2 regions of the Pseudoalteromonas sp. 0802 genome follow, and region 2 is predicted to be linked to the other one. Evidence: predicted binding sites of a transcription regulator. Region 2 holds the regulator's gene; the other holds the start of a gene.
The links. The regulator sigma-54, encoded in region 2, starts transcription at its own class of promoters, with help from an activator protein. The targets are predictions, from matches to a motif close to GTTGGCACGNNNNTNGNNT.

Region 1 (15,009 bases), on a different contig from region 2:
GGATGAAAATGGTTATATCTACAAACCTAACGTTAATGTTGTAGAAGAAATGGCAAATATGATTTCAGCCTCTCGCTCTTACCAAACAAATGTGCAAGTTGCTGATGCAGCTAAGCAAATGTTAAGTAAAACACTGTTGCTTGGGCAGCGGTAACCGAGGATAAGTTATGAGTAACGACATCAGCAGTGCGTCATCAACGTATTTAGATAATTTACGTTGGCAAGACAATCAAAATAAAACAGAAGAGAAAGATGATACTTTAACGCAAGAAGACTTCTTCTCACTTTTAACACAACAGTTGTCGTTTCAAGACCCAAGCAAGCCTGCTGACAACGATCAAATGATTGCGCAGATGACGAATTTCACTATGGCTGAGGGTATTTCAAACTTAAATGAGAAGTTTGAATCACTGACTGCATCAATGACATCTAACTCTGCGTTACAGGCTTCAACGCTCGTTGGTAAGCAAGCGTTACTTGAGTCTGACACCATTGATTTTGATGGCGAAAATCTAGCTAAAGGGTCGGTGGTTGCAGAAACCGCTGTTGAATCTTTAACGCTAAGAATAACGGATTCATCAGGCCAGTTAGTGCGTACCATTGAATTAGGTTCTCAGTCAGCGGGTGCACTTCGTTTTGAATGGGATGGTAAAGACAATGATGGCAATGTGCTACCTGAAGGTGAATATGACATCAGTGCTGAAGGCTTTGTAAATGGAGACTACAGCAGTATGCCAATGGCGACCTTTAAGAATATTGAAAGTGTCAATATTAATGGCGCAAGCGGCATTATCGTAAATACAAAAGAGGGTGCGGTTAGGCTAACTGATATAGCTGAAATCGCATAAGTAAAAAAAGTTTGGGTTAGCTTAGGCTAAGAGATAGGTTAGAGGTGAGTTATGAGCTTCAATATAGCATTAACAGGCTTAGCAGCCGCGCAAAAAGATTTAGACGTTACAGCAAATAATATTGCTAACGTTAATACTACGGGCTTTAAAGAGTCTCGTGCAGAGTTCGCTGATGTATACGCATCATCAGTATTTAGTTCTGGTAAAACAAAAAATGGTGACGGTGTAAGAACGACAATGGTGGCACAGCAATTCCACCAAGGTTCGTTATCTTTCACAAATAACTCTCTTGACTTAGCGATCACTGGTGAAGGTTATTTCGCAATGGCGAATGACCTAGGTGCGCAAGACTTCACATATACTCGTGCAGGTGCGTTTAAATTAAATCAGGATAACTTTATTGTTGATGCAAGCGGTAACTACTTACAAGGTTTCCCTGTTGATGAAGCAACTGGTGATACCACTTCTGTTAGCTTAAGTACATCTTCGGCGTTACAAATTCCTGATGCATCAGGTTCACCGCGTGCAACCACGAATGTTTATTCATCATTTAACCTTGATTCACGTGCCTCTGCGCCAACAGTGACACCGTTTGATCCTGAATCAAGTGCTACATATAATAGTTCAACATCAACAACTGTGTATGATTCATTAGGTGAGCCACATATTTTACAGTTCTTCTTCGTTAAAACTGATGCAGCTGTGACAGGTAATGACAATGAGTGGCAAGTATACGCCACACTGGATGAAAAACCATTTGATGCAAGTGGTGTAGAGCAAACAACAACGCCTTATACACCACTAACTACATTCCAATTTGATTCAAGTGGTTTACCACTTAACACGGATGGTGTTGCTAATACTGATGCATCATTTAACCCATTAACTTTACCAAATGGCGCAGGCGCTGCGACAGGTTTATCTGACTTACTATCTAATGGTGCTAGTTTCCCTGATGATGTAACGATGAACTGGCGTGATGAAGCGGCAACAGCGAATAAAGTACCTACTCAATATGCTAGTAACTTTGAAGTAAAAGCACTGGAACAAGATGGTGCGACTGTAGGTCGTCTATCAGGTATCGATATCGGTTCTGACGGTAAAATTGTTGCTTCATACAGTAATGGTGACACTTCATTCTTAGGTCAAGTTGCCATGGTACGCTTTTCGAACTCACAGGGTTTACAACAAGTGGGTGATACTTCTTGGAAGAAGAGTTTAACGTCAGGTGAGCCTATTGCTGGCGAACCAGGTTCAGGTACCTTGGGTTCAATTAACTCATCTGCGCTTGAACAATCAAACGTAAACCTAACTAACGAACTTGTTGACTTGATTAGTGCGCAGCGTAACTTCCAAGCAAATTCACGTGCGCTTGAGGTTAACTCAACACTACAGCAAAACATCCTACAGATCCGTTAATTTTAACGGCTCTAAGCTTAATCCGACACGAAGGCTGCTCCCTCTATTGGCAGCCTTTTTTCATTCTAGCAGCCTATTTTTCTTTCCTATTTTAGCGTCAATTTTACTTTGGCACTTTTATTGCATTTCTTAGTTATCGTATTTTTAGTGAGTCAATGTTATGGACAAAATGGTCTACATTGCCATGTCGGGTGCTAAGCAAAGTTTGCGAGGTCTTGAACTCAAGGCCAACAACCTTGCTAATGCTAACACTACTGGCTTTAAAGCTGATTTTGCACAAGCTCGCTCTATGCAAGCCTTCGGTGAAGGTCTGCCATCTAGGGTGTTTGCAATGCAAGAACGCCCTGGATCTAATATGGAATCGGGTGGTTTTGTTGAAACTGGCCGCGAGCTTGATATCGCGATGAGTGACCGTGGTTGGTTGAGTGTACAAGATGCATCAGGCAATGAGGCGTACACCAAAACTGGCACATTAAACATTACTCCAGATGGCGCGTTGATCACTAGCCATGGCCGTCAAGTAATTGGCGAAGGTGGTCCAATCATTTTGCCATTACCTATCGAGAAAGTTGAGTTTAGTGAAGACGGTGCTATTCAGGTTCGCCCACAAGGAGCGCCAGCAAACTTTTTGGAAGTGGTTGATCGCTTAAAAGTGATTGAGGCTGATAACACTCAGCTTGAAAAAGGTAATGACGGTTTATTTCGACCAAAAGAAGACATGTTGGTCAATGACCTTTGTGGTTTTTGTGATATTTCACCAAACGTAAAAGTACTGTCGGGTACGCTTGAAATGTCGAACGTAAACCCAGTGCATGAAATGGTCGACATGATCAGCAATCAACGCCAATTTGAATTACAAGTTAAATTAATGAAAACAGCCGAAGAGCTCGACGAGCGTCAAGATCAGCTGTTACGCATTGTTTAAGATGACTGAGAGGGTAGAGTTATGAATCCTGCATTATGGATCAGTAAAACCGGGCTTGACGCCCAGCAAACCGATATTTCGGTGATCTCAAATAATCTCGCGAATGCCAGCACGGTAGGCTATAAAAAAAGCCGCGCCGTATTTGAAGATTTACTATATCAAAACATCAATCAACCAGGTGGTCGTTCATCTCAAGACACTGAAATGCCATCGGGTTTAATGCTTGGTGCCGGTGCCAAAGTGGTAGCTAACCAAAAGAACTTTTCACAAGGTAACATGCTTACCACTGAAAATTCATTGGACTGGATGATTTCAGGACCAGGTTTTTTTGAAGTGCAATTGCCAGATGGCAACATTGCCTATTCGCGTAACGGTCAATTCACGACTGACGAAGATGGCCGCATTGTAACGTCGGGCGCAGGTTTTCCTTTACAGCCGGAAATGAATGTTCCAGACGATGCGCAATCAATCACTGTTTCACAAGATGGTGAAGTGTCAGTGCGTATTTCAGGGCAAGCAGACAACGTGGTCATTGGTCAGCTAACGATTAGTGATTTTATTAATCCATCGGGTCTTGAGCCTATGGGACAAAACTTATACACCGAAACCGCTGTGAGTGGTGCGCCTGTGCAAGGTAACCCAGGTATCGATGGTTTAGGTACGGTGGTTCAAGGTTCTCTAGAAACGTCTAATGTGAATGTAACTGAAGAGCTTGTTAACTTGATCGAAACACAACGAATTTATGAAATGAATTCAAAAGTGATTTCAGCGGTTGATGAAATGCTTAGTTACATCAATCAACAGCTTTAATGGGTAGGAGGCAGCATGCGTAATATTATCTTAGTCACATCGGCAGCATTAATGCTGGGTGGTTGTATGACAACGCAAAATCATCATGTGGTTCAGGATGACCCTTACTATGCGCCTATGTATCCGGAGCCAACAACAGAGCCAATGGTACCAACGGGTTCGTTGTTTGATAGTTATTCAGCAGATGACTTGTACTCAGATAAAAAGGCACTGCGTGCTGGTGATATCATCACGGTTAAATTGCAAGAATCAACGCAAGCCACCAAAGCCGCTAAAACCGAAACCGATAAAGAAACGGACGCTAGTTTAGACCCTGTTATTGGGCTTGGTGGCAATCCTGTGAATATTGGTGGTGATAGCATTCAGTTTGGTATTGGTTCAGGGGCATCGTTTAAAGGTGATTCAAAGTCTAATCAATCAAATAGCTTATTTGGTGATATTTCTGTCAATGTGATGCGTGTTTTACCTAATGGAAACTTGGTTATTCGCGGTGAAAAATGGCTCACTTTGAATACCGGTGAAGAATTTATTCGCCTTGAAGGCTTAGTTCGTCCTGAAGATGTTCAAGCAGATAACACGGTCACATCAAACCGAATTGCTAATGCGCGAATTCAATACTCAGGTAAAGGGCAAATTCAAGAAACACAAAGTGCAGGTTGGCTGTCTCGTTTCTTTAGTAGTTCGCTTTTCCCATTTTAGAGGAATAAAGTCATGAATGGGTTTAAATACATCATCGCTCTTTGCTTAATTAGCCTGCAGTTTTCTGCCCAGGCTGAGCGAGTCAAAGATGTATCTATGGTTGAGGGCGTGCGTTCAAACCAATTAGTGGGTTATGGTTTGGTTGTCGGTTTGCCTGGCACAGGTGAACAAAGCCGATTTACTCAACAAAGCTTTAAAGCCATGCTGAATGGCTTTGGTATCACTTTACCTGACAGTTTAAAACCTAAGATTAAAAATGTTGCCGCTGTGGCTGTACATGCAGAGTTACCGGCATTTAGAAAACCCGGTCAAACCATTGATATTACGGTTTCGTCTATCGGTAGTGCGGGTAGTTTACGTGGTGGTACCTTATTACAAACCTTCCTAAAAGGGGTTGATGGCAATACTTATGCAATTGCACAAGGCAGCTTAGTTGTAGGAGGTCTAGGTGCTGAAGGGGCAGACGGTAGCCGTGTAATTATTAACACACCCACAGTGGGCCGTATTCCAAACGGTGCCATTGTAGAGCGTGCTATTAAGAGCCCGTTTATGCAAGGTGACTACATTACCTTTAATTTAAATCGTCCTGATTTCACAACGGCTAAACGCTTAGAGCAAACGATTAATGATTTAGTGGGTCCTGACAGCGCCCAGGCAATCGATGCAGCGTCAGTACGTGTATTAGCACCGCGTGATGCATCTCAACGTGTTGCTTATTTGTCGACACTTGAAAACTTAGAGTTTAAGCCAGCAGACACAGCAGCAAAAATTATTGTGAACTCTCGCACAGGCACAATAGTGATTGGCAAAAACGTGAAGCTACAGCCAGCGGCGATTACACATGGTGGTTTAACGGTCACCATTGCTGAGCAGCAAAATGTGTCACAGCCAAATGCTTTAAGTGATGGTGAAACCACGGTTACCAATCAAAGTATTATTGATGTGAACGAAGATGATTCACGTGCTTTTGTATTTAACCCGGGTGTTAATCTTGATGATCTCGTGCGTGCAATCAATGAAGTTGGGGCTGCGCCGGGTGATTTAATGGCAATCCTTGAAGCTTTAAAAGAAGCGGGGGCGATAAACGGGCAACTGGTTATCATTTAAATTAAAACGCGCTTTCGAGCGCGTTTTTTGTTTCTATACCTTAATCGTTCAGTGTATAAACATCAGCCAAAATCTTGGCTCTGAAGTTACTCCATTCCTGTATCAGTTATTAGCCATTCATTTATAAAGTTTTTTATTGGCGCAATTTTTGCATTTTAATTTTCATTATTAACTATTGTGTCAAAAAGCTGATGGATACTAATCATCTCGACAAGCAAAACTTTTTTGATTTAGGCAACTTAGACTCATTACGTCAAAATGCCTTAAAAAGTGATGCCTCTAGCGATGCGTCAAAAGAGGCGCTGAAAAAAGCGGCGGCACAATTTGAATCTATCTTCACTCAGATGCTGCTTAAAAGCATGCGTAAAGCAAATGAAGCATTTGAAGATAAAGACAGCCCATTTAATTCAAGCGGCGTTAAATTTTTTGAAGAGATGCATGACCAACAAATGTCGGTTGAGCTTTCATCAAATGGTTCGCTGGGTCTAGCTGACTTGATTGTTCAGCAACTCTCGCCAGACGGTAAAGAGTTTACACCAGGTTCTGTACTTAGAACGACGGCTGATTTTGCTAGTGATAAACGCGCAAGCGGTGTCCTTGATAGCACTACTGAGGCTAAGGCTAAACCACAAGCTGTCGAGGATACATCAGCGAACGAGCAAACAGAAAACCGCTTTGAAGATGCTGAGTCTTTCATTAGCTCTGTTTGGGAGCACGCTAAAAATGCGGCTGAGAAAATTGGCTTAAACCCAGCTGTGATGGTTGCTCAAGCAGCACTTGAAACGGGCTGGGGTAAACACATCATCAGTAAAGCTGATGGCACAAGTAGTAACAACTTATTCAATATTAAATCGGATAGGAGCTGGCAAGGTGATAAAGCAAGCAAAGTCACGCTTGAGTTTGAACAAGGTGTGCCAGTTAAAAAGCAAGCAAGTTTTCGCTCTTATCAATCGATTAAAGACAGTGTGAACGACTTTGTGGATTTTTTAAATGAAAACCCACGTTATCAAGAAGCACTTAATAATACCGCAGAACCTGCAGCCTTTTTAGATTCGTTACAAAAAGCAGGCTATGCAACAGATCCAAATTATGCCGATAAAATTAAGCAGGTATTGAAGCGCGTTGAGCTTCAAAGCGTCGCTGCTTCATTGGTACGTTAAGGAGTAGACCCTCATGTCATTTAGCTTATATGACATAGCAAATGCCGGTGTAAGAGCTAACTCTGAGCTTTTACAAACCACCAGTAAAAACATCGCCAACGTTAATACCGAGGGGTATGTGCGTGAGCGTACTGAGTTCACAACCATGATCGATAACCAAGTCGGCCGTGGTGAAACGTATCGCTTACTAAATGAATTTGCACAAAAGCAATTAAATAGAGATACCTCTAATAAAGCGTTCTTTGATCAGTTTGTAACTGAAGCAAGCCGTGTAGATAGCTTGTTTTCAGAAGAGTCAAACAGCTTATCAACGAGCGTAAATTCGTTTTTTAACAATGTACAAGAAAGCTTAAACCAACCGTCATCAACAGTAGCTCGTTCACTGGTCATGACGGATGCACAAAATTTGATTGATCAAATGGACAGATTATCGAGCATTGTGGTTGACCAAAAAGCAGTAGTAAATGAGCAACTAGAAATCTTTTCAGATGAAGCAAATAACCTGATCCAAAATATCAGTGATTTAAATACCAAGATTGCTTCGGTTCATGGTACTGATCGTGAGTCAGTATCAAGTGGTTTATATAATGAACGTGATAAAGCAATTCGTGACTTATCTGAGCTGATTGATATTGAAACACTCGATGGTAATAACGGCGAGAAACAAGTGTATTTAGGCTCTGGTCAAGCACTTGTCATGCAAAGTGGCACATTTAATCTGTTCTCATTCAGTGGCGATCCTGATCCGAACTTTAAAGAATTAAAACTTGATGTAAACGGTGGCAAAGCCGTGCCGCTTGAAGTTGATGTGAGTAAATTGAAAGGCAAAATTGGTGGCTTACTGGCATTTCGTGACGATATTTTAGTGCCAGCGCAAAACCAGCTTGGTCAAATGGGTTTAGCATTAGCCGATGCCTTTAACCAACAAAATAGCTTAGGTATGGACGCTAATGGTGAAATTGGCGGCGATATTTTTGCTATTCCAACGGTAGATGCGTTTGGTTATCAAGCGAATACGGGCACATCAACAATGACGGCAACCCTTGAACCTGGTAAAGGCAGCGAATTGCCAGCAAGTGACTTTATCGTTACTTATACCAGTGCAACCACTGTTGAGATTCAGGCAATCGATAATAAAGGTGAGCCTATTGGCACCGCATCTACAGCAAATGTGACTGCCGGTGTGATTGACTCATCAACTATTACGGGTGGTGAAGCGTTTGGTTTACAACTCAACGTATCAGGAGCTGCAAATACTGGTGACCAATTTATGGTTAAGTTGAACTCTCAGGCTGCAACTAGCTTAGAGCTTGCAACTGAACGTCCTGAAGATTTAGCGTTAGCATCACCTATTCGAACTGCGAACGATATCAATAATACCAGTGATGCAAGTATTTCTGCTGGCACAGTGTCCGATATTGACAACTCAACGGGTATTACCGTGGGTCCTCCACCGAGTTTGGCGAATGGCGATATCACGTTAGTGAAAACGGCGAATGCTAACGAGTATCAAATTACAGATGGTAACGGTACATCGACCTTTACCATTACACCACCTGCTGAAAATATTCTTGCTCAAGCAGGGGCGCCATATGATACCTACGGATTTGACTTCAATATTGAAGGATCACCTGCAACAGGTGACACCTTCACAGTAGAGTTTAACACTGGTGGATTTGATGATAACCGTAATGGTTTGCTATTGGCCGATTTACAAAATGGTGAGCTAGTGCGTCAAAATGTTGAAGCAAGTAGTACAGCCGATAATCATAAAACGTTTAATCAAGCCTATTCAGGCATTGTCACTGATATTGGTGTAGTGACTAGTCAAGCCCAAACCAATGGTGCGGCCTTTACAGCATTGGCTGATCAGTCTGAAGCTTGGTATGAATCGCTATCAGGTGTAAACCTTGATGAAGAAGCGGCAAACTTACTGCGCTTCCAGCAATCGTATGCTGCATCAGCACAGGTACTTTCAACAGCACGTACTATTTTTGACACCTTATTAAGTGCGGCGAGGTAATTATGCGTATTTCAAATAACATGATGTATAAGAATAACCTTAATTCTATTCTTAACTCACAACAAAATGTAAACAAAGCGCAAGAGCAGGTTAATACCCAAAAGCGTGTATTAACTGCTGCTGACGATCCTTCCGCAACGGCTCGCGCGTTACTTTATACAGATCGCATTCAGGGTAATGAACAGTTCACAAAAAACATTACTATGCTGAATAGCCGCCTAACGACAGAAGAAAGTGTGCTGCAAAATATTAAAGGCGCACTTGAGTCCGCCTATACGTTATCGATTCAAGCTGGTAACGGTGCCTATAGTGATATCGACCGTGAAGGTATTGCTGAAGAAGTTAAAGCATTGCAAAGTACGGTACTTGATTTGATGAATGCAAAGACCGAAGACGGTAAATTTATCTTTTCGGGTTACCAAGATAATACCCCATCTTATAGCTACAATAGTACGTCTGGTCGCTATGAATATGGCGGCGATCAGGGGCAACACAAGATCAAAGTGGCTGAAGGTGTAGAAATCAAATCAAGTGACAATGGTTTTGATACATTCGAAAAAGTAAATGCTCGACTAAATGTGGCATCAAACGACGGCACTGTGTCCGGCGGTATTACAAGCTCAAAAATTTATGTTACTGAGCAAGCTGATTTCGATAAATTCCATCAGGCAAATTACAACGCTGATCCTGCCGCAGCCGCAAATGCCAATACACTAAGCTTTATTACTACCACAGGCACACCTAATACATTTGTTGTGCAGCAAGCTGGTGTAACGATTGATAGTGGCAGCTTTGAAGACGGCAAAATTATTTATAAGGGGATGAAGGTTACCATTGATCCTGTGGCTAACGGCCAAGTTGATGTTGACCTTGAAGCACCACAAAAAGAGAATGCGTTAAATACTTTGGACGATCTGATTGCAGGACTAACCAATCCTGATTTAACTCAAGAAGAGTTTGATCAAGTTTTAGCTGATGCCATTGTACAACTCGATAATGCCAAAAATCAGGTTTCACTTGTTCAGGCCGGTTTGGGTGGTCGCTTAAATACAGCCAAGAAAATTGAACAATCAAACGGTGACTTAGATACTAGCAATAAAGCTGCAAAAGCTGAGCTTGTTGAGCTTGATATGGCTGAAGCGATTACTGAACTCACCAAACAGGAAACATCACTTCAAGCTGCACAGGCAACATTTGGCCGTTTGGCTAACCTCTCATTATTTGATTACTTATAATTTTTGTAGGTTAAGCTTATTTAATAAGCTTAACCTACAAAACCTTCCTTAAGCTTCACACTTTAAAAGCGGTTTTAACGCACTCTTTGTCGCGTTTTGATCTTCAGCAATACTTCACAGCAACGATTTTATTGACAACCAGAAGCTATGTTTAGTTAAAAGTGTTAAATATTTTTACTTTAAATACAGTGCGTTAAATGAAAAATGAAAAATTGTTTAAAAATTCACTAAAGGATTTTTTGAGCGGACCGATAACTTAATTAACCAAGCAGAGTAACAAATAACAGTTACCGCTTAATTAGAGTAAGTTTGAGAGTAAATGATAAGTTTACTTCGGGAGAAATATCATGGCACTTTATGTAAATACAAATGTTAGTTCATTAAACGCTCAAAGACAATTAATGAATTCAGGTAACTCACTTGATACTTCATTCAAGCGTTTATCATCAGGTCTTCGTATCAACAGCGCAGCTGACGATGCGGCAGGTCTACAAATTTCAGACCGTTTAACATCGCAAATTAACGGTCTTAACCAAGGTAACCGTAATGCGAACGACGGTATCTCTTTAGCGCAAACAGCTGAAGGTGCGCTAGACGAAGTAACAGCAATGTTCCAACGTGTGCGTACGCTTTCTCAACAAGCAGCAAATGGTTCAAATACCGATGAAGACCGCTTAGCGATTCAAGAAGAGATTCGTTCACTGATGTCTGAGGTGAATCGTGTTGCTGAAGATACAACTTTTGGTGGTCAAAATCTACTTGACGGTTCATACGATGCAGAGTTCCAAGTGGGTGCAGATGCTGTACAAACAATTGGTTTCAGTATGCAAAATGTAGGCGGTTCAGCTACGGGTTCTATGTCTGCAAATGGTGGTTTTACTCTTTCAGGCATTGCGGGTATCGCAAGTGCAGTAACTGGCGACCGTTTATCTGGACTAGCTGAAGGTGCATCAGATATTGGTGGTGCAGCATTAGCAACAGATACATTTGCTGCTGCTTATATTGCAACAGCTATAAGTGTATCAAGCCAAGTAAATGCGCAAGTGACTTTAGCAGGTATGGACGCGCTTATAGCAGTAGTTGATAAAAAACGTGCTGAGCTTGGTGCGGTACAAAACCGTTTCCAATCTACTATTCGTAACCAATCGAATATCTCTGAAAACTTAAGTGCAGCTAAGTCACGTATCAAAGACACTGACTTTGCTCAAGAAACAGCTAACTTAACTAAGATGCAAATCTTACAACAAGCTAGCCAAACAATCTTGAGTCAAGCTAACCAACGACCTCAAGCGGCGTTAAGCCTACTAGGTTAATAGTTGAGGGATTTAAGTTAAGGTGAAGTCAAAACTTTGACTTAAAAGAAAAGCGCCTTTGTCTAATGGGGTATTAACAAAGGCGCTAAGATAGGATTATAAAGCGGAGGCGCTCAAAATCCTGACAGTAGTGTTCTAACATTTGTAAGAACATAAAATATAAAGCACAGATTATGCCATAATTTGTGTTATTAAACCCACTCTTAAACTTATCTCTCTTAAGGCTCCTACATGGAGCCTTTTTTCATTCCTTTTTTAAACTAAATTAATTGTTGGCCTATTAATTGCTCTGTTTACTTCAAGTTAATTAACTAATAAGCAAAGTGGCAGTATTTTGCCCCAGGCGACTTAGATTTGCCGCTGTAAGGGTCACTTTGTCAAATTCACTTTTTAAAAGTGACTTTACTTTGACAGATAAGAAGAGAGTTTATTATGGCTTTATATGTAAATACTAATGTTAGTGCATTAAATGCACAAAGACAGTTGGATAGAACAGGTACAGATCTAGATAATTCATTTAAACGTTTATCATCAGGCCTACGTATTAATAGTGCAGCTGATGATGCTGCCGGTTTACAAATATCTGACCGTTTACAATCGCAAATTCTAGGTCTTAATCAGGGAAATCGAAATGCTAATGATGGTATTTCACTTGCGCAAACTGCTGAAGGTGCGATGGATGAAATTACATCAACATTCCAACGTATTAGAACACTATCTCAACAGGCTGCAAACGGCTCGAATACTGATGAAGACCGCTTAGCAATCCAAGAAGAGATCCGTCAATTATCAGATGAAGTAAATCGCATAGCTACAGATACAACATTTGGTGGTCAAAACTTATTAGATGGTAGTTATTCTGCTAGTTTCCAAATTGGTGCGGATGCAGTTCAAACCATTGGCTTTAGTATGCAAAGTGTAGGTGGAACTGCTGCAATAAATAGTTTATCAGCTGATGGAGGCTTCACTCTTTCAGGTATTGCAGGTATTGCAAGTGCCGTTGGAGGGCAGCAGCTTTCAGCTTTAGCTGAAGGTGCATCAGATATTGGTGGTGCAGCATTAGCGACTGATAGCTTTGACGCTGTTTTTAGAGCCTCTTCAGTTTCTGTTTCAACTCAAGTAAATGCTCAATTGGTTTTTGCTGGAATGGACGCGCTAATCGCTGTTGTAGATAAAAAGCGTGCAGAGTTAGGTGCTGTGCAAAACCGCTTTCAATCTACGATTCGAAACCAGGCGAACATCTCGGAAAACTTATCAGCTGCAAAATCACGAATTAAAGATGCTGATTTCGCTGCAGAAACGGCTGCATTAACTAAGAACCAAATTTTACAACAAGCAAGCCAAACAATTTTAGGTCAAGCAAATCAACGACCTCAAGCGGCTCTAAGCTTATTACAAGGATAAAATTTAAAAATTAGTTAAAAAATTTACAAATAAAGCTAAAGCTTTCGCTTTATCAGACGATAACTGATTTAGAGAACTATAAATCTAGGACTCTAAGTCGGTTAAATAGCAGGGTAGGGGTATCCCGCTGTTTAGCTATAAAATGATAAAGCGGAGGCTATTATGGCTATCTATGTAAATACTAATGTGAGTTCTTTGAACGCACAGCGCCAGCTAATGAAATCTGGCAACTCTTTAGACACTTCATTTCAGCGCCTTTCGTCAGGTTTACGCATTAACAGCGCAAAAGACGATGCGGCAGGTATGCAAATTTCTAACCGTTTAACTGGTCAAGTTAATGGTTTAAATCAAGGTAACCGAAATGCGAATGACGGTATCTCTTTAGCACAAACAGCTGAGGGTGCGCTGGACGAAGTAACATCAATGTTCCAACGAGTGAGAACTCTTGCTCAACAAGCATCTAATGGTTCGAATACTGATGAAGACCGTTTAGCACTTCAAGAAGAAATTCGTTCATTAATGTCTGAAGTGAATCGTGTCGCCGAAGATACTACTTTCGGTGGTCAAAATCTTCTTGACGGTTCTTTTGATGCTAATTTCCAAGTCGGTGCTGATGCAGTTCAAACAATCGGCTTTAGTATGCAAAACGTTGGTGGTTCTGCAACTGGTTCTCTTTCTGCGAATGCTGGCTTCACTCTTTCTGGTATTGCGGGTATTGCAAGTGCAGTAACTGGTGACCGTTTATCTGGCCTAGCTGAAGGTGCGTCAGATATTGGTGGTGCAGCATTAACCACAGATACATTTGCTGCAGCATACATCGCGACAGCAATAAGTGTATCAAGCCAAGTAAACGCACAAGTGACTTTAGCTGGTATGGATTCACTTATTGCAGTAGTTGATAAAAAGCGTGCGGAGCTTGGTGCGGTTCAAAACCGTTTCCAATCTACTATTCGTAACCAATCAAATATTGCTGAAAACTTATCTGCTGCACGTTCGCGTATACAAGATACAGATTTCGCAACTGAAACAGCTAATTTAACTAAGATGCAAATCTTGCAACAAGCAAGTAGCTCAATTCTTAGCCAAGCAAATCAACGTCCTCAAGTAGCGCTTTCACTACTAGGCTAATATTTGTTTTATAAGCCACTTTGGGTTGCTAGGAAATTTACTCTGAAGTGGCTTATACTTAATAGGTAAGATATTAAGAGGTATTACTATGATAGATCTTAATTCAACGCAAAGGTCTAATGATAACCTTACTACTAGTGGAAATTCTGCAACTTTAAAAGCTGAAATTGATGATATTAAAGCAAGTAAAGGCACAGAAATTGCTGGTAGAGAGCCTGTGGATATTGAGCAAGTTTCTAAACAAAATGAGCAGAGAGATAAAAACGATCTAATTGCTGAAGTAAAACAAAACTTAGAAAAGCTTAATAGCTATATCCCAGTCACATCAACAAATTTAATTTTTGAATTTGATGAGATGGGGGAACCGCCTATTATCAAAGTTCTTGATAAAGAAAATGATGAGGTAATTCGAGAAATTCCAACCGAAGAGTTTCGCGAAGTGGCTAAAGCTTTAGAAGAGTTTGCCGATAAATTAAGCAATAGAGGTTTGTTGTTCGATAGAACCGCATAAAGTTAGCATTTAGGAGTATTATAATGGCATTAATTACATCTGCAGGAGTAGGCTCTGGTCTTGATCTAGAAAGCATCATCAGTGCGACACTATCAGCTGAAAATACTCCAAAAATGAATGCTTTTGTTAAAAAAGAAGAATCGCTTCAGGTTGAGTTATCGGCTTTAGGTGAAGTGAAATCAGCGTTATCGAAACTGCAAGATACAGTCGAGAAGCTTGCTGACCCTGATAACTTTGATAAACGAATTGCTAACATCAAGCAGCCTACTAGTGATGATGGTGATTTAATCTCGGTAACTCCAACTTCAGATATTACCCCAGGGGACTTCAACATAGAAGTTGTTGAGCTTGCACAGGGTAGTCGCGCAACTTCCAATGATGGTCTATTTACCTCAACAGATGATGTTGTCACAGCTTCTGGCGGTAC
Region 2 (15,009 bases):
AGGCTCGCAACCTCAGCACTGCTCGCATTCACTTTAATTGATTTGTGAACGGTATATTGCGGTGAAAGCATGAGCCCAATCACAAGTGAGATCAGAATGCTGATAAAAATCGCTTTTAGGGTAAAAATGAGTATTTTAATAATCTCACCTCAGGCAATTGTTTTATAACTTTCATAACATTATACGTAACATAGACTATAATCTGTTTGATACTATATAAGCTATCACTAATGTATCATAGTTAAATAAGTGATAGAATTTTGAGCATCGCTGTAAAATGGAGTGGCGCCATAGTTACAGTATTACGGGGATCACTCTAAGGAATTATTAATGGCATCAGAGAGTAACGACTTTTTGTTTAGTGACCAAGATGACGAACAGTTAGTGGATGAAACTGTCTCTGATTTTTGGGACGTATTAATTGTCGATGATGATCCAGAAATACATTCAGTTACTAAGCTTGCCCTCTCAGGCGTTGAGTTTTGGGATAAAGGGCTGCGATTCCACCATGCCTACTCAGGTGCAGAAGCGCTCGAATTACTTAAAAATGACCATTCGATTTCGGTAATACTCCTTGATGTGGTTATGGAGTCAGATGATGCTGGCTTGCAAGTTGTAAAGCAGGTTAGAGAGTGCCTCAATAATCACAATGTGCGCATTATTTTACGTACCGGACAACCAGGCTATGCACCTGAAGAAAAAGTGATCCGCGAATACGATATCAACGACTACAAAACAAAAACAGAACTTACACGTAGTAAACTTATCACCGCCCTGGTTACTGCTATTCGCTCTTATGAGCAAGTATGTCAGCTCGAATTTCAAAGCCGCGCGTTAAATAATATTTTGTATGCATCTAAGGCTATTCTTGGTTTTACTGATATCAAAGCCTTTTCAATGGCAGTGATTAAGCAGCTCTCAATTATTTTAGATTGCGAACCGCAAGGTTTACTGTGTGGTTCTATTGAAGATGACAATCAGGTTTATGTTTTAGGTGGTTGTGCTGAATATAATGAGTTTATTGGCCAGGGTATTGAGCAGCTTGATGATGGTCGTATCATCATGCAAGTGAATAATTGCCTATCGCAAGGCGATCATCAGCATACTGATGTAGACAGTACCTATTTATTAAAAAGCAAAAATCGGCAAGCAGCGATTTACATAGAAACAGAGCACACGCCAAGTCCTACGCAACTACAATTTGCAGAAATCTTTTTAACTAATGTGAGTGTTGGTCTTGATAATGTCAGGTTGTTCAACCGTTTGCGTGATGCTGCATATAAAGATATTTTAACTGGCTTATCAAATCGTAATGACTTTATGAACAAAGTCGAGCGTTACTATCAGCCGGGTAAAAGCGACTTTGTATTTTTACTAATTGATGTTGCGCAATTCTCAGATATTAACAATGGCTTAGGCCAAGAAATAGGTAACTTATTACTTAATGCCATTGTTGATAGGCTGCAACAAGAATACCCAAATGCTGAGCTGCTCTCGCGCATTGGTGCAGATGTATTTGGCTTACTGTTACCAGTTGCTGAATGTGACGTTGAGTTACTTCGTGAGCATTTAAGTTTGCCGTTCAATGCTGGTGAACACATTTTACCAATCAATTTTAAAATCGGTTTATGTTACCAAGGTGATTTCCAGCAAGCCGGGATCGAGACCTTAAAACTCGGTTACATTGCGTTAAACCAAGCTAAAAAACAATCTTCTGAAATGGTGGTGACGTATACCCCAGATATGGAAGAGCAGATGGCATGGCGTTTGGGGATCATCAGGCAGCTTCGCCAAGATTTTGAGCAACGTAAATTAGAAGTGTGGTTTCAACCGCAACTTGATTTAAATACCCTCGAAATTATAGGTTGTGAAGCGCTGCTGCGTTGGCCTTCAGGAAATGGTCAGTATATTTCTCCGGCGATTTTCGTTCCTATGGCCGAAGATGCTGGTTTAATTGTTGAAATTGGTCAATGGGTGCTAGAGCAAGCATGTATGCAGCAAAAACGCCTAGAAGCGATGGGTTTTGCAATTAGCATTGCAGTAAACGTGTCTGTGCCACAATTTAAAGTTAAAGGCTATGCGCAGCAGGTTAAAGACACTTTAATTTAGTACGATGTAAAGCCGCAGTATATTGAACTTGAAGTAACCGAAAGCGTGGTTATGGATGAGCTTACGAATGTGATCACAACTTTAAAAGAGCTCAAAGAGTTTGGTATCGAGATTGCGATTGATGACTTTGGTACCGGCTTCTCATCATTAAGTTACTTGCAAAAACTGCCATTAGACAGACTCAAAATTGATCGTGATTTTATTAAAGACTTACCAGGTCAAGATTGTCAGGCGATTGCCGCATTAATTATTTCTCTTGGTGCAAGGTTAGGTTTAAAAACCATTGCTGAAGGAGTCGAAACCCAAGCGCAAGCAGATTATTTAGCTCAGCTTGGCTGTGATGAAGTGCAAGGCTTTATGTACGCTAAGCCTATGCCAGAAAAAGAGTTAATTACCTACCTGCAAGCTAAGCAATAGCTAGTTTGGACAAAAGCATACTAATTAAACAGCGCCCTTCAATATGTAGGGCGTTTTGTTTTCTATAATAATCTATAAGACTGAGGTATAATTCGCCCCTTTTGTTAGCAGAGTACACTTTATGAGCGCATTAAAAGCCGAGCGAGGCCTGTTTTCTTACCCTAAGTATTGGGCTGAATGCTATGGCACGGCGCCATTTTTACCAACCACTCGTGCAGAAATGGACGCGTTAGGTTGGGATAGCTGTGACGTGATCATTGTTAGTGGTGATGCGTATGTTGACCACCCAAGTTTCGGTATGGCTGTGATTGGTCGTATGCTTGAATCACAGGGATTTCGTGTGGGTATTATTGCGCAGCCTGATTGGAATTCAAAAGATGCCTTTATGGCGTTAGGCAAGCCTAACTTATTCTTTGGTGTTACAGCGGGTAATATGGACTCGATGATCAACCGTTATACTGCTGAAAAGCGTATGCGTCATGATGATGCTTACACACCGGGTAATATAGGTGGTAAACGTCCAGACCGTGCGGTGGTTGTATATAGCCAACGCTGTCGTGAAGCTTATAAAGATGTGCCGCTGATTATTGGTGGAATTGAGGCGAGCTTACGCCGTATTGCTCATTATGATTATTGGCAAGAAAAAGTACGCCGCAGCGTATTGTTTGATGCCAAAGCTGACATTCTAATTTACGGTAATGCTGAGCGCCCACTTGTTGAAGTTGCCCACCGTATTGCTGCGGGTGAGTCGGTTGAGACAATCCAAGATATTCGTGGTACTGCGGTTATTCGTAAAGAACCATTACCGGGTTGGCGTGGTAGTGACTCAACTGCAATTGATAAAATTGGTAAGATTGATCCAATTCCAAACCCGTACGGTGCAGATGATGTGGGTTGTAGTAAGTCTGAATTTAAACAAGCGGGAATCGATTTAAGTGCTGAGGCGGCTAAGCCAATCACTATTCAGCCTGCGCGCCCTAAGCCTTGGGAAAAGACCTACGTTAAGCTTCCAGCGTATGAGCAAGTAAGCGTGAATAAACCGCTTTATGCTCATGCCTCGCGTATTTTGCACCAAGAAACCAACCCAGGTTGTGCACGTGCGTTATTTCAACGCCATGGCGACCGTTCTATTTGGGTTAACCCGCCAGCATTTCCACTTGAAACCGAAGAAATGGATGGCGTATTTGGTTTGCCTTATCAGCGCATTCCGCACCCAAGTTACGGTGATGAAAAAATCCCAGCCTATGAAATGATTAAAACCTCGGTGAACATCATGCGTGGTTGCTTTGGTGGTTGTTCTTTCTGTTCGATTACAGAACACGAAGGACGCATTATTCAAAGCCGTTCTGAGCAATCAATTATTGATGAAATTGAGCAAATTCGTGACAAGGTGCCGGGATTTACAGGCGTTATCTCTGACTTAGGCGGACCGACAGCGAATATGTATAAGTTACGCTGTAAGAGCAAAAAGGCAGAGAGCACGTGTCGTCGTTTATCATGTGTTTATCCTGATATCTGTAAGCATATGGACACGGATCACACTCCAACCATTGAGCTTTATAAAAAAGCCCGTGATGTAAAAGGTGTGAAGAAAATTTTGATCGCGTCTGGCGTACGCTATGACTTAGCCGTTGAAGATCCACGCTACGTTAAAGAGTTGGTTACCCATCACGTAGGCGGGTACTTAAAAATTGCCCCTGAGCATACTGAAGATGGACCATTATCTAAGATGATGAAGCCGGGCATGGGTGCTTACGATAAGTTTAAAGAGCTATTTGATAAATACTCAAAAGAAGCGGGTAAAAAGCAGTATTTGATCCCGTATTTTATTTCTGCTCACCCAGGAACAAAAGACGAAGACATGGTGAACATGGCGCTGTGGCTAAAGGCTCATGACTTTAAACTTGATCAAGTACAAAACTTTTATCCATCGCCGATGGCTAATGCAACCACGATTTATCACACAGAGATGAACTCGTTGCGCAATATTAAAAACAATACTGAACAAGTGCCAGTACCAAAAGGTGCGCGTCAGCGTCGCTTACATAAAGCGATTTTACGCTACCACGATCCAGCTGGCTGGCCGATGATCCGCGAAGCTCTAAGAAAAATGGGGAAAGCGAATCTAATCGGTAAAGGGCCAAACTGCTTGGTACCTGAAGAAGGCCGTAATGAAAAAGCGGCGCAGGGTAAAGGTGGAAAAGGCCGTGCGGCACTGACGCGTCACACCGGGTTTAGCCAATTTAAAAAGGCCAATACCAAACCTAGAGTGGGTAAAAATAAGCAGCGCGCAAAGTAAATAGATATAAATACGGCCCTTTAAGGGCCGTTTTTATATTAGATCAATAACCAAGTCGCGGTGCCTAAAAAGGCAAAGATACCAACAATATCAGTGACGGTTGTCAGCACTACGCTCCCTGCAAGGGCTGGGTCAATTTTCATTTTCTTAAGAATTAATGGAATGCTCGCACCCGCAATACCAGCGGCAACAAGATTCATAAACATTGCAAAGGCCAGCACTGCACCGAGTTTAAAGTCCCACTGCCATAGGGCAACCACACCAGCAATTAATATCGACCAAATAATGCCATTCAGTGCGCCAATCGCTAACTCCTTAAGTAATAAGAAGCGTTGGTTGGTTTGGTTGATATGACCAACCGCTATACCACGAATAACCAGAGTTAGGGTTTGGCTACCCGCAACACCCCCCATTGAAGGGACGATACCATTGAGTACCGCTAAAATAGGCAAGATTGCTAAGGTGTTTTCGAAAAAGCTTGCCACAATGGCTGCTAAAAGTGCGGTTAATAAGTTAACCCCAAGCCAAATAGAGCGACGCTGTGAACTTTTTAGCACTGGCGCAAAGGTATCTTCTTCGTCGTCAAGACCAGCGAGGCTAAGCATGCTGTGCTCTGCATCTTCACGGATTACGTCAACGATATCATCGATGGTAATACGACCAAGCAAGTGAGCGTTATCATCCACAACAGGCGCTGAAATCCAGTTGTGACGTTCGAATAGTTGCGCCACATCACTTTCATCCATAGAGATTAGGATTGACTCACAGTCTTCATCCATTAAATCACGAACAATTTTATCTGATGGGCTGGTCAGCAATGTAGTTAATGAAAGCGCACCTAAGAAGCAGTTATGCTTATCAACTACATATAAGTCATCGGTACCTTCTGGTAGCTCACCTCGTAAGCGCAAATAGCGCAGTACAACATCTAGGGTAACGTCAGGACGAATGGTGACCGTATCGCTGTTCATCAAGGCACCGGCTGAGCGCTCTTGATAAGAAAGTGCTTGAGTAGCTCTCTCTCTATCTTGCGAGTCCATGGCACTGACAACGTCTTGATATACGGTATCAGGAAGACTACGTAAAACCTCACCTAAGTCATCGTCGTCCATATCTTCAGTGGCAGCAGCAATGTGCTCAGGCTCCATCTGGGCAATAATGCCAAGACGTACATCTTCAGAGAGTTCTTCTAGAACATCACCACGGACATCTGGATCAACCAGCTGCCAAAGCATACGACGAATTTTATGGGGAGAAGATTCAAGTAAAAGGGCTGTATCACAAGGTGCCGTTTTGGCTAACATACCGCGCACTTGAACAAATTGACCACTATTGAGTGACTTGGTCACTTGTTTGAGTTGTTGTAGTGGGTAATCTTGTTCAAAGGCTTCTGGCATTGGCGTCCTTACAACTGAAAAAAGTTTAAATAGGCTAAGCAAATACAGCATAGTTGCTTTGTAGTGTATTTGCAGAGATATCGTCGCACTGCGATAAATTTATTAAGAGTTTTGTAATTTAGAAAAGCGAGCGATATAAAAGTAGGATATTTAAAGGGAATTTTAAATATCCGAATTAAGTTTACCGTAAACCCTGAAGTCTTAGCAAATGCTATTCTTGCTCGTGGAAGCGTTGTGCAATTAATTCGCCGATTGCCGTTAATGCAGCATCGGCGTCAGGGCCTTCGCACACAACGCGAACTTCTTTACCCTGACTACTTTCAAGTAGCATTAATGCTAACACGCTGTCGCCTTCAGCTTCTTTATCATCTTGATAAAGCGTAATTTTGGCATCAAATTGCAGCGCTAATTGCGCTAAAACAGTAGCAGCACGAGCATGTAAGCCAAGTTTGTTTTGAATTAAAAAGGTATCTTCAGCGTGCATTGTTGGTGCCTAATTAAATGTCTTGTTCGCGGTGGCGAATTTTTACATTAGCATGGCTTTTGGCAAAGCTCTCACCAATTGTTTGCGCTAAGTAAACAGAGCGATGCTGGCCGCCGGTACAACCAATAGCAATGGTCAGGTAACTGCGGTTATTACGCTCTAAATGTGGCAACCAAGTTTGCACAAAGGTTTGTATTTGCCACGTGAACTTTTGCACTATGCTGTGGCTAGCTAGGTAATCTTTTACTGGTTGATCAAGGCCTGTTAGTGGCTTTAAATCAGGTTCCCAGTGTGGGTTAGGTAAAAAGCGTGCATCAAAAACGTAGTCAGCTTCTTTTGGAATACCATGCTTAAAGCCAAACGACATAAAAGTAATAATCAGCTTTTTATCTTTTTTACCTAAAATCTTTTCGCGAATTGATTCTGCTAACTGATGAACACTCAGATCAGTGGTATCAATCATAAAGTCAGCGCGAGTGATCAACACATCAAGCAGGATTTTTTCTTGTTTAATGGCCAGATCAAGCGGCAAAGAATCAATAGATAGTGGATGCAAGCGGCGTGTTTCTGAAAAGCGCTTGATCAGAGTTTGGTCATCACTGTCTAAATAGAATAGTGTTGGGTTTGCGAAACCTGGCAGGTACTCAAGAATATCATTAAATTCTTGCTGCTCTTTCGGTAAGTTACGCACGTCGATGCTGACCGCTATTTTATCGTAGTTATCAGACACACTACGTACGAGCGAAGGCAGTAAATTAACCGGAATATTATCAACGCAATAATAGCCCAAGTCTTCAAGTACTCGTAAAGCGACCGATTTACCTGAGCCTGAGCGACCGCTGATAATTATTAATTCCATTTATGCCTCTGCTGATATGACCTGAAACAGTTGCTGATCGGTAGTAGCACTACGCAGCTGTTTACAAAATTCTTTATCTTTAAGTCTATCAGCAATTGTTGATAAGGTCTTTAGGTGAAGCTGACAGTCACCATCTGGTACGATGAGTGCCACAAAAATATCAACTGGACGATTATCAATTGCATCAAAATTAATAGGGGATTCACTCACTATCACAAATGCATGAGGCTCATCTGCGCCGCTCATTCGGCCATGTGGAATAGCAATACCTCGGCCAATGCCGGTGCTACCTAGTTTTTCTCGGTTGAGTAAAGCATCTAGGATATCTTGTTGCGATAAATGAGGAAGCTGCTGGTGGGCCAGTTCGCTGATATATTCAAGAATTCTTTTTTTGCTATTAAAAAGGACCGCAGCTTTGCTGCAGTCCTGGTTAGTAAGTGAACTTAGTTTCATAATTTAATGTCGAGCTAATTTCTCTTTGTGTTTAATGACTTGGCGATCAAGTTTATCGATCAGTGAGTCAATGGCTGCGTACATATCTTGATGTTCTGTAGAAGCGAACAATTCGCCTCCGTTTACATGTAAAGTTGCTTCTGCTTTTTGGCTTAATTTTTCTACATCTAGAATGACATGAACATTATTAATATGGTCAAAATGCCTTTCTAGTTTTGCAAACTTGGTGTTTACATAGTCTCTTAATGAATCTGTGATTTCTACATGACGACCAGTTAAATTTAGTTGCATAAGCATTTTTCCTTCTATGTAAAACGTCTAAATCAGACTCTTACGCTGATTAGACGGAGGTATTGCTAGAGACTCACGATATTTTGCAATTGTACGTCTAGCTACTTTAATTCCTTGCTCAGCCAATATATCTGCAATTTTGCTATCACTCAATGGTTTAGCTGAGTTTTCTGCAGCGACTAACTTCTTGATTAAAGCGCGTATTGCTGTAGAAGAACACTCACCACCATTTTCGGTGCTGACATGGCTTGAGAAGAAATATTTCAACTCAAAAATACCCCGTGGGGTATGCATATATTTTTGCGTTGTTACCCGTGAAATCGTCGATTCATGCATTTCGACCATTTCAGCAACATCATTTAGCACCATCGGCTTCATTGCTTCAGGGCCATGCTCAAAGAAAGCTTGTTGTTGTTGAACGATACAGTTGGTCACTTTTAATAGCGTATCGTTACGGCTTTCTAAGCTTTTAATAAACCACTTAGCTTCTTGTAAGTGAGAGCGAATAAATTGGCTGTCGCTACTTGATTTTACAGAGCGAGACATCGCCGCATATTGGCTGTTCACTCTAATCTTTGGCATACAGTCTGGGTTTAACTCGACTACCCAGCGACCTTTTACTTTTTTTACTGATACATCAGGTATAACGTACTCAGACTCTTCGCGCACTATGCTATCCGCAGGCTTAGGATTTAAGCTGTGGATTAGTGTCATCACTTCTTTAAGCTCGTTTTCTTTAAGCTTAGTCTTTTTCATCAAAGTTCGATAGTCGCGACTCGCTAATAATTCGATATGCTCAGATAAAACCATTTTAGTTTCAGCTAAATATGGCGTATTAGCATCGAATTGGCGTAACTGAATGCACAGACATTCTTGTAAACTGCGCGCACCAATACCCACAGGATCAAATAACTGAATTCTTTTTAAGACCGCTTCGACTTCATCAAGTTCGATTTCTTCTTCATCGTTATTTTGATTAAAGCTTTCGACTATATCTTCACAGCTTACCGTTAAAATACCTGAGTCATCGATAGCTTCTACAATTGCCACAGCAATCGCTTCATCAGTAGGGCTAAATGGCGTGAGCTGTAATTGCCACATTAGGTATTCATGAAGGGTTTCGGTTGATGCTCCCTGGTAGATAGATTCATCTTCAGGCATTGGCCCTGACGATGTTGAAGGGGCGGCACTCATGTACTCATCCCACGTGACGTCCATTGCTAAGTCATCGCTTACGGTGTCTTTATTGAGAGCATCACTACTTTCTTGCTCGTACTCGCTAGGTGCTTCTTCGGCAGACGCGCTGACTTGCACATCGTCAGGCTCCGCTTTTTGCTCATTCTTGCCGGTGCTTTCTTCATTGTAATCCGCTTCTTCCACTTCAAGCAGGGGATTACTATCAAGCGCTTCTTGAATTTCTTGCTGGAGATCCAATGTACTGAGCTGCAACAAACGAATCGCTTGTTGCAGTTGTGGAGTCATTGTAAGTTGCTGGCCCATGCGCAGCTGTAATGATTGCCTCATGTATCCCTAACAATCCTTTTTAAGTTATCGATAACTGTATAAACACAGTTATCGATTTATTGTCATTGTTATAAGTCTAGCAGATGCTCTAGTCGCTGGCGTAATGGTTACAGCCTGAATTGCTCGCCTAGATATACATCGCGTACAGTTTGGTCTGCTAATACGTGCTCAGGTGTGCCTGATGCAATTAGCTCCCCATGAGAAACAATGTAGGCTTTTTCACAAACATCAAGGGTTTCTCGAACATTATGGTCAGTAATTAGTACACCGATACCACGATTTTTTAGGTGCTCAATAATTTTCTTTATATCTAACACTGAAATTGGATCAACACCAGCAAAAGGCTCATCTAAAAGGATAAATTTAGGATTAGCGGCTAATGCGCGAGCAATTTCTACACGGCGTCGCTCACCACCTGACAGCGCCATACCTTGGCTGTCACGAATGTGTTGAATACTAAACTCATCGAGTAAGCTATTGAGTGTTTCTTCGCGGGTGGTTTTATTTAGATCTTTACGAGTTTCTAAAATGGCCATCAAGTTTTGGTAAACCGTCAACTTTCGAAAAATTGACGATTCTTGTGGCAGATAGCCAATACCTAAACGCGCACGGCTATGCATTGGTAAAAGGGTGATATCGTTATCATCAATACTGATTTTACCTTTGTCGCTAGGTACTAGGCCTACAATCATATAGAAGGTCGTTGTTTTACCTGCGCCATTTGGACCAAGCAAGCCAACAATACTGCCAGCTTCAACTTCAAGACCGACATTTTTAACCACTTGGCGGCCTTTGTAGCTTTTAGCTAAAAGCTCTGCTTTTAATGTGCTCATGGTTGGCCTTTATTATCTTTTTTATTTTCAACAGGCACTAAAATAGTGTGTACACGATCTGTTGAGTTTTCGTCTTTTTCAGCACTGATCAGCTGCTGTGCCATATCATAGGTAATGCTTTTTGCTGTTACTTTTTGACCTGCTTGAGTAACTTCAGCTTCACCATTTAAGGTTAAGAAGCGTTTTGCAACATCATAACGAACTTCTTCTGCGCTAGCGCTCATTACGGTGCCATCAGCTTGCTTTTCTTCGAAGTAAGCAGGCTTACCTGTGGCAATAATCAACTCTACTGTACCTTCGGTATCACCGCCGTGTGCTTCAAGGCGCTCTGCGGTAATACGACGATTACCATGCACGATCTCTACGTTACCTTCAAATATGCCAACGCCATCTTTTAGTTTACCTACTTGGCGATCTGAGCTAATGCTAATTTGAGCGCCAGTTTGCTCGGCAGCTGCGCCCGAAAAGGCAATCAATAAGCTTGGGATCAGGAGTAATTTCTTCAGTTTATTGGTCATAGTATATGGTTCGTGTATGGTTAGTTAACTCAACAATTTCGGTTTTTAAATCGGCTTTTAAGCCTTTCCCGGTAATCTTTAAATTCGGTCCTGTTAGTGTCACAGGTTGCTTAGAAAACATGGTCATTTTATCAATGTCGACATTAATGTTTTCTGCTTTTATATCTTCAATCATGCCGTTGTGGGTTAAGTTTTTAGCAACTACATCCCCTTCAAAAATCAGCTGATCGTTTTCGTACAATGTGGCTTCTTTGGCTTTTACTTGCCAAACCTGCTGGTCGCCATAAATAGTAAAAATAGGTTGCTCAAAAAAGGTAAACCCTAATTGTTGATACAACTCCATTTTAGCAGCAGCCACTTTATGACTAATTTTGCCTTGCTCGTCATACGCTGTTTGCTTTAACGCCACTGCGGTGTAATCAGGTGTTGCGATGATCTCGTCTTCACTAGTTATTGTGTCTGTTGATTGGTTAAAGTACGGGTACCATAACCACACCATGCAACAAACAAAAACAATACTCAGTAAAATACGGGCTATATTCATGCGCTGGTTCCATCGCTAGTTAACGGCTTACCGTTTTCTAACATCAGTAAATCAGTTAATTCACGCACAGCTCCAAAGCCACCTGGTAATAATGTGGTGTAATGAGCCAGCTTTTTAATCAGTGGGTGTGCGTCGTTTACAGCAATGGCAAACCCTACTTTTTCCATTACTGGTAAGTCTGGACCATCATCACCAATATAGGCAATTTGTTCATCAGTCAGCCCCAGTTTATCTTTTAACTCTTGATAAGCAATCAGCTTATCTTCTTGTCCCTGATAAATGTGCTGAACTGTTAGGCTAGTCATTCGCTGCTGAACTATTTGTGAATGGCGGCCAGTAATCACTGCCACTTCAAAGCCACTATTAATGAGCGCTTTAATACCAAAGCCATCTTTAGTATTAAATGCTTTAAGCTCTTCGCCATCATTACCTAAGTAAATTCGGCCATCAGAAAAAACGCCATCTATATCACAGATTAGCAATTTTACTTTTTGTGCGCGCTGACTCACATCAGGGCTAAGAGGCTGGTATAGCTCGGCGAATGTCATTGCTTAAAGAACTCCTGCTTTTAATAGGTCTTGCATATTAAGGGCACCAATTGGCGTATTACTTTGATCTACCACAATTAAACCATTGATACGTTTACGTTCCATAATATTTAAAGCTTCAGCTGCAAGCATATCAGGGCGAGCAGTTGTACATGAACGGGTCATTACTTGGCTAATTGCCGTATTATGGATATCGATGCGCTGTTCTAAAATACGGCGTAAGTCACCATCAGTGAATAATCCGGCTAACTTTTCATCTTCACCAATCACCGCGGTCATACCAAGGCCCTTGGCTGACATTTCGATTAGTGCGTCTTTAATGCTTTGGGTTTCGCTCACGATTGGCGTGGCGTCGCCTGCGTGCATCACATCATCTAATGTAAGTAATAAACGTTTACCTAAGCTGCCACCCGGGTGCGAAAGCGCAAAATCATCGGCTGTGAAACCACGGGTTTCAAGTAACGCAACCGCCATTGCATCACCCATAACCAAGGTCGCTGTGGTACTTGCAGTTGGCGCAAGGCCTAATGGACATGCCTCTTGGCTTACTTTAATGCACACATGTACATCAGACAGTTTGGCCATGGTTGAGTCTGGGTTGCCTGTTAGTGAAATCATTTTTGCGCCAATGCGCTTGATAACAGGGATAATGCTAAGTACTTCGCTGGTTTCGCCTGAGTTCGAAATACACATCACCACATCATCACGGGTGATCATGCCTAAATCACCGTGGCTTGCTTCGCCAGGATGAACAAAAAATGCCGGTGTGCCAGTACTTGCAAGGGTCGCCGCAATTTTATTACCAACGTGGCCAGACTTGCCCATACCAATCACAATAATACGACCTGTACATTGGAACATTAATTGGCAAGCGTTATCGAAATCTTGATTTATATATTGCTCAATTTCTTGTAAAGCTTGTGCTTCAATTTCGAGTACGCGCTTACCCTGCGCGATAAAGCTAGGTTGTGTCATTAATTATCCTACTTGGCTGAAAATATAGCCCTGATATGCAATAAATGCGACTAACAAGAAGCCACCTTCTACTCTATTGATACGACGAGCACCTTTAAAGTTCAATGACATGGCAATCAATACAATCGTTGCTGCAATCATGATAAGTGCATCGCGGTTTGCCGCAGAAGGGTCAATAATTGATGGGTTGATAATACCCGCAAGTGGTAATACGGCGAGTAAATTGAAAATGTTTGAGCCAACGATATTACCAAGCGCTAAATCGTCTTCGTTTTTTAATACCCCTGCAATACAGGCTGCCAGCTCTGGTAAGCTGGTACCAATAGCAATAATGGTTAAGCCTATTACAAGGTCTGATAGACCAAAATATTTTGCGATATCAACGGCTGATTCAACTAAAAAATGTGAACTAATTGGTAATAAAATCATGCCGATGATTAACCAAAACACGGCAGATTTAGTGCTTACATCGTTCGGAACGTCTTCACATGCTTCGCTAACAAATGGGTCATCTTGATTTTTAGCACGCAGAGATACAATAACTAAACCACCAATAAACACAGCAAAAGCAATCATCAAGGCAATGCCTTCAGCGAACGAAAAATAGTTATCTGAGAACACATACCAAGCGGCTACTGAGATTAACAGTACCAGCGGCATTTCACGTTTAAGTGTCATTGAAGATACTGAAAGAGGGCGTAGTAAAGCTGTGACACCAAGTACAAGTAAGATATTAGTAATGTTAGAGCCGACCGCATTACCTACCGCAGTATCTGTTTTATCAGCAAGTGCTGCTGATGCAGATACCATCATTTCAGGGGCTGAAGAGCCCATAGCAACAACGGTTAAACCAATGATTAGGGTGGGGATCCCCATATTTTTCGCGAGTGCAGCCGCCCCATAAACAAACCGATCGGCACTCCAAACGAGTGCAGCAAAACCAATAATTAAAATGACAAAAGAAGTCACCATTGTGATACGCCAACATTACTTATACAGATGACTGCAAATAGTAACAAAAGCGAACCTGAAAGTATAAGTAAAAGAATGGGCTGGCTAGCATAAAGCGTGCTTAGCAAGGAAACTAAATTTCAGGTGTCGTTAAGCTCTTTGCAGCTAGCTTTAGAATTTATTGATAGAAAATATTACAAAATTTTACGATTTGTTTTTTCCATCTTGACTAAAAAACCCTTAAAATGGCAAAACTAGTGAAAAACGTTATGGAGAGCGACTTGTCGCAATCAATAGTAGAAATCAAGGATGTAACCTTTTCACGGGGCGATAGAATCATATATAAAAATATGAGTTTTAACATTCCGAAAGGCAAGATTACCGCTATCATGGGACCAAGCGGCATTGGTAAAACCACCATGTTGCGCTTAATTGGCGGTCAGCTTAAACCTGATTCTGGTGACATTTTATTTGAAGGCAACAGCATTCCTGGCATGACTCGCAAGGAACTTTATGCTGCCCGCACCAAAATGAGTATGCTGTTTCAAAGTGGCGCTTTATTTACCGATATGTCAGTGTTTGACAATATCGCCTTTCCTTTGCGTGAACATACTCAACTCAGCGAAGATTTAATCCGTCTTGTCGTTTTAATGAAATTACAAGCTGTCGGCTTACGTGGTGCACAAGACTTAATGCCGTCTGAGCTTTCTGGTGGTATGGCTCGCCGTGCTGCTTTAGCGCGTTCAATTGCTCTTGATCCAGAGCTTATCATGTACGATGAGCCATTTGCTGGCCAAGATCCTATCT

Region 1: HUS61_RS08415 (flagellar basal body rod protein FlgF) is a predicted target of sigma-54. The motif match lies at 2,375-2,393, and genes of this name have one in related genera.

What each region holds. Positions count from the first base shown of each region.
Region 1 covers NZ_JABVXE010000003.1:158,427-173,435, forward strand. Annotated here, with positions in the region: gene flgC (flagellar basal body rod protein FlgC) at 1-154, shown strand, start outside; gene HUS61_RS08405 (flagellar hook assembly protein FlgD) at 168-848, shown strand; gene flgE (flagellar hook protein FlgE) at 900-2,267, shown strand; gene HUS61_RS08415 (flagellar basal body rod protein FlgF) at 2,428-3,192, shown strand; gene flgG (flagellar basal-body rod protein FlgG) at 3,214-4,002, shown strand; gene flgH (flagellar basal body L-ring protein FlgH) at 4,018-4,701, shown strand; gene HUS61_RS08430 (flagellar basal body P-ring protein FlgI) at 4,714-5,808, shown strand; gene flgJ (flagellar assembly peptidoglycan hydrolase FlgJ) at 6,000-6,968, shown strand; gene flgK (flagellar hook-associated protein FlgK) at 6,982-8,991, shown strand; gene flgL (flagellar hook-associated protein FlgL) at 8,994-10,226, shown strand; gene HUS61_RS08450 (flagellin) at 10,574-11,539, shown strand; gene HUS61_RS08455 (flagellin) at 11,972-12,943, shown strand; gene HUS61_RS08460 (flagellin) at 13,106-14,071, shown strand; gene HUS61_RS08465 (flagellar protein FlaG) at 14,160-14,582, shown strand; gene fliD (flagellar filament capping protein FliD) at 14,606-15,009, shown strand, end outside.
Region 2 covers NZ_JABVXE010000025.1:9,207-24,215, forward strand. Annotated here, with positions in the region: gene HUS61_RS19445 (SRPBCC family protein) at 1-71, opposite strand, end outside; partial or broken gene HUS61_RS19450 (EAL domain-containing protein) at 331-2,526, shown strand; gene HUS61_RS19455 (YgiQ family radical SAM protein) at 2,648-4,825, shown strand; gene mgtE (magnesium transporter) at 4,864-6,222, opposite strand; gene HUS61_RS19465 (HPr family phosphocarrier protein) at 6,434-6,706, opposite strand; gene rapZ (RNase adapter RapZ) at 6,720-7,565, opposite strand; gene ptsN (PTS IIA-like nitrogen regulatory protein PtsN) at 7,566-8,018, opposite strand; gene hpf (ribosome hibernation promoting factor) at 8,022-8,309, opposite strand; gene HUS61_RS19485 (RNA polymerase factor sigma-54) at 8,337-9,833, opposite strand; gene lptB (LPS export ABC transporter ATP-binding protein) at 9,941-10,666, opposite strand; gene lptA (lipopolysaccharide transport periplasmic protein LptA) at 10,663-11,184, opposite strand; gene lptC (LPS export ABC transporter periplasmic protein LptC) at 11,174-11,728, opposite strand; gene kdsC (3-deoxy-manno-octulosonate-8-phosphatase KdsC) at 11,725-12,276, opposite strand; gene HUS61_RS19510 (KpsF/GutQ family sugar-phosphate isomerase) at 12,280-13,251, opposite strand; gene HUS61_RS19515 (calcium/sodium antiporter) at 13,255-14,223, opposite strand; gene HUS61_RS19520 (ATP-binding cassette domain-containing protein) at 14,472-15,009, shown strand, end outside.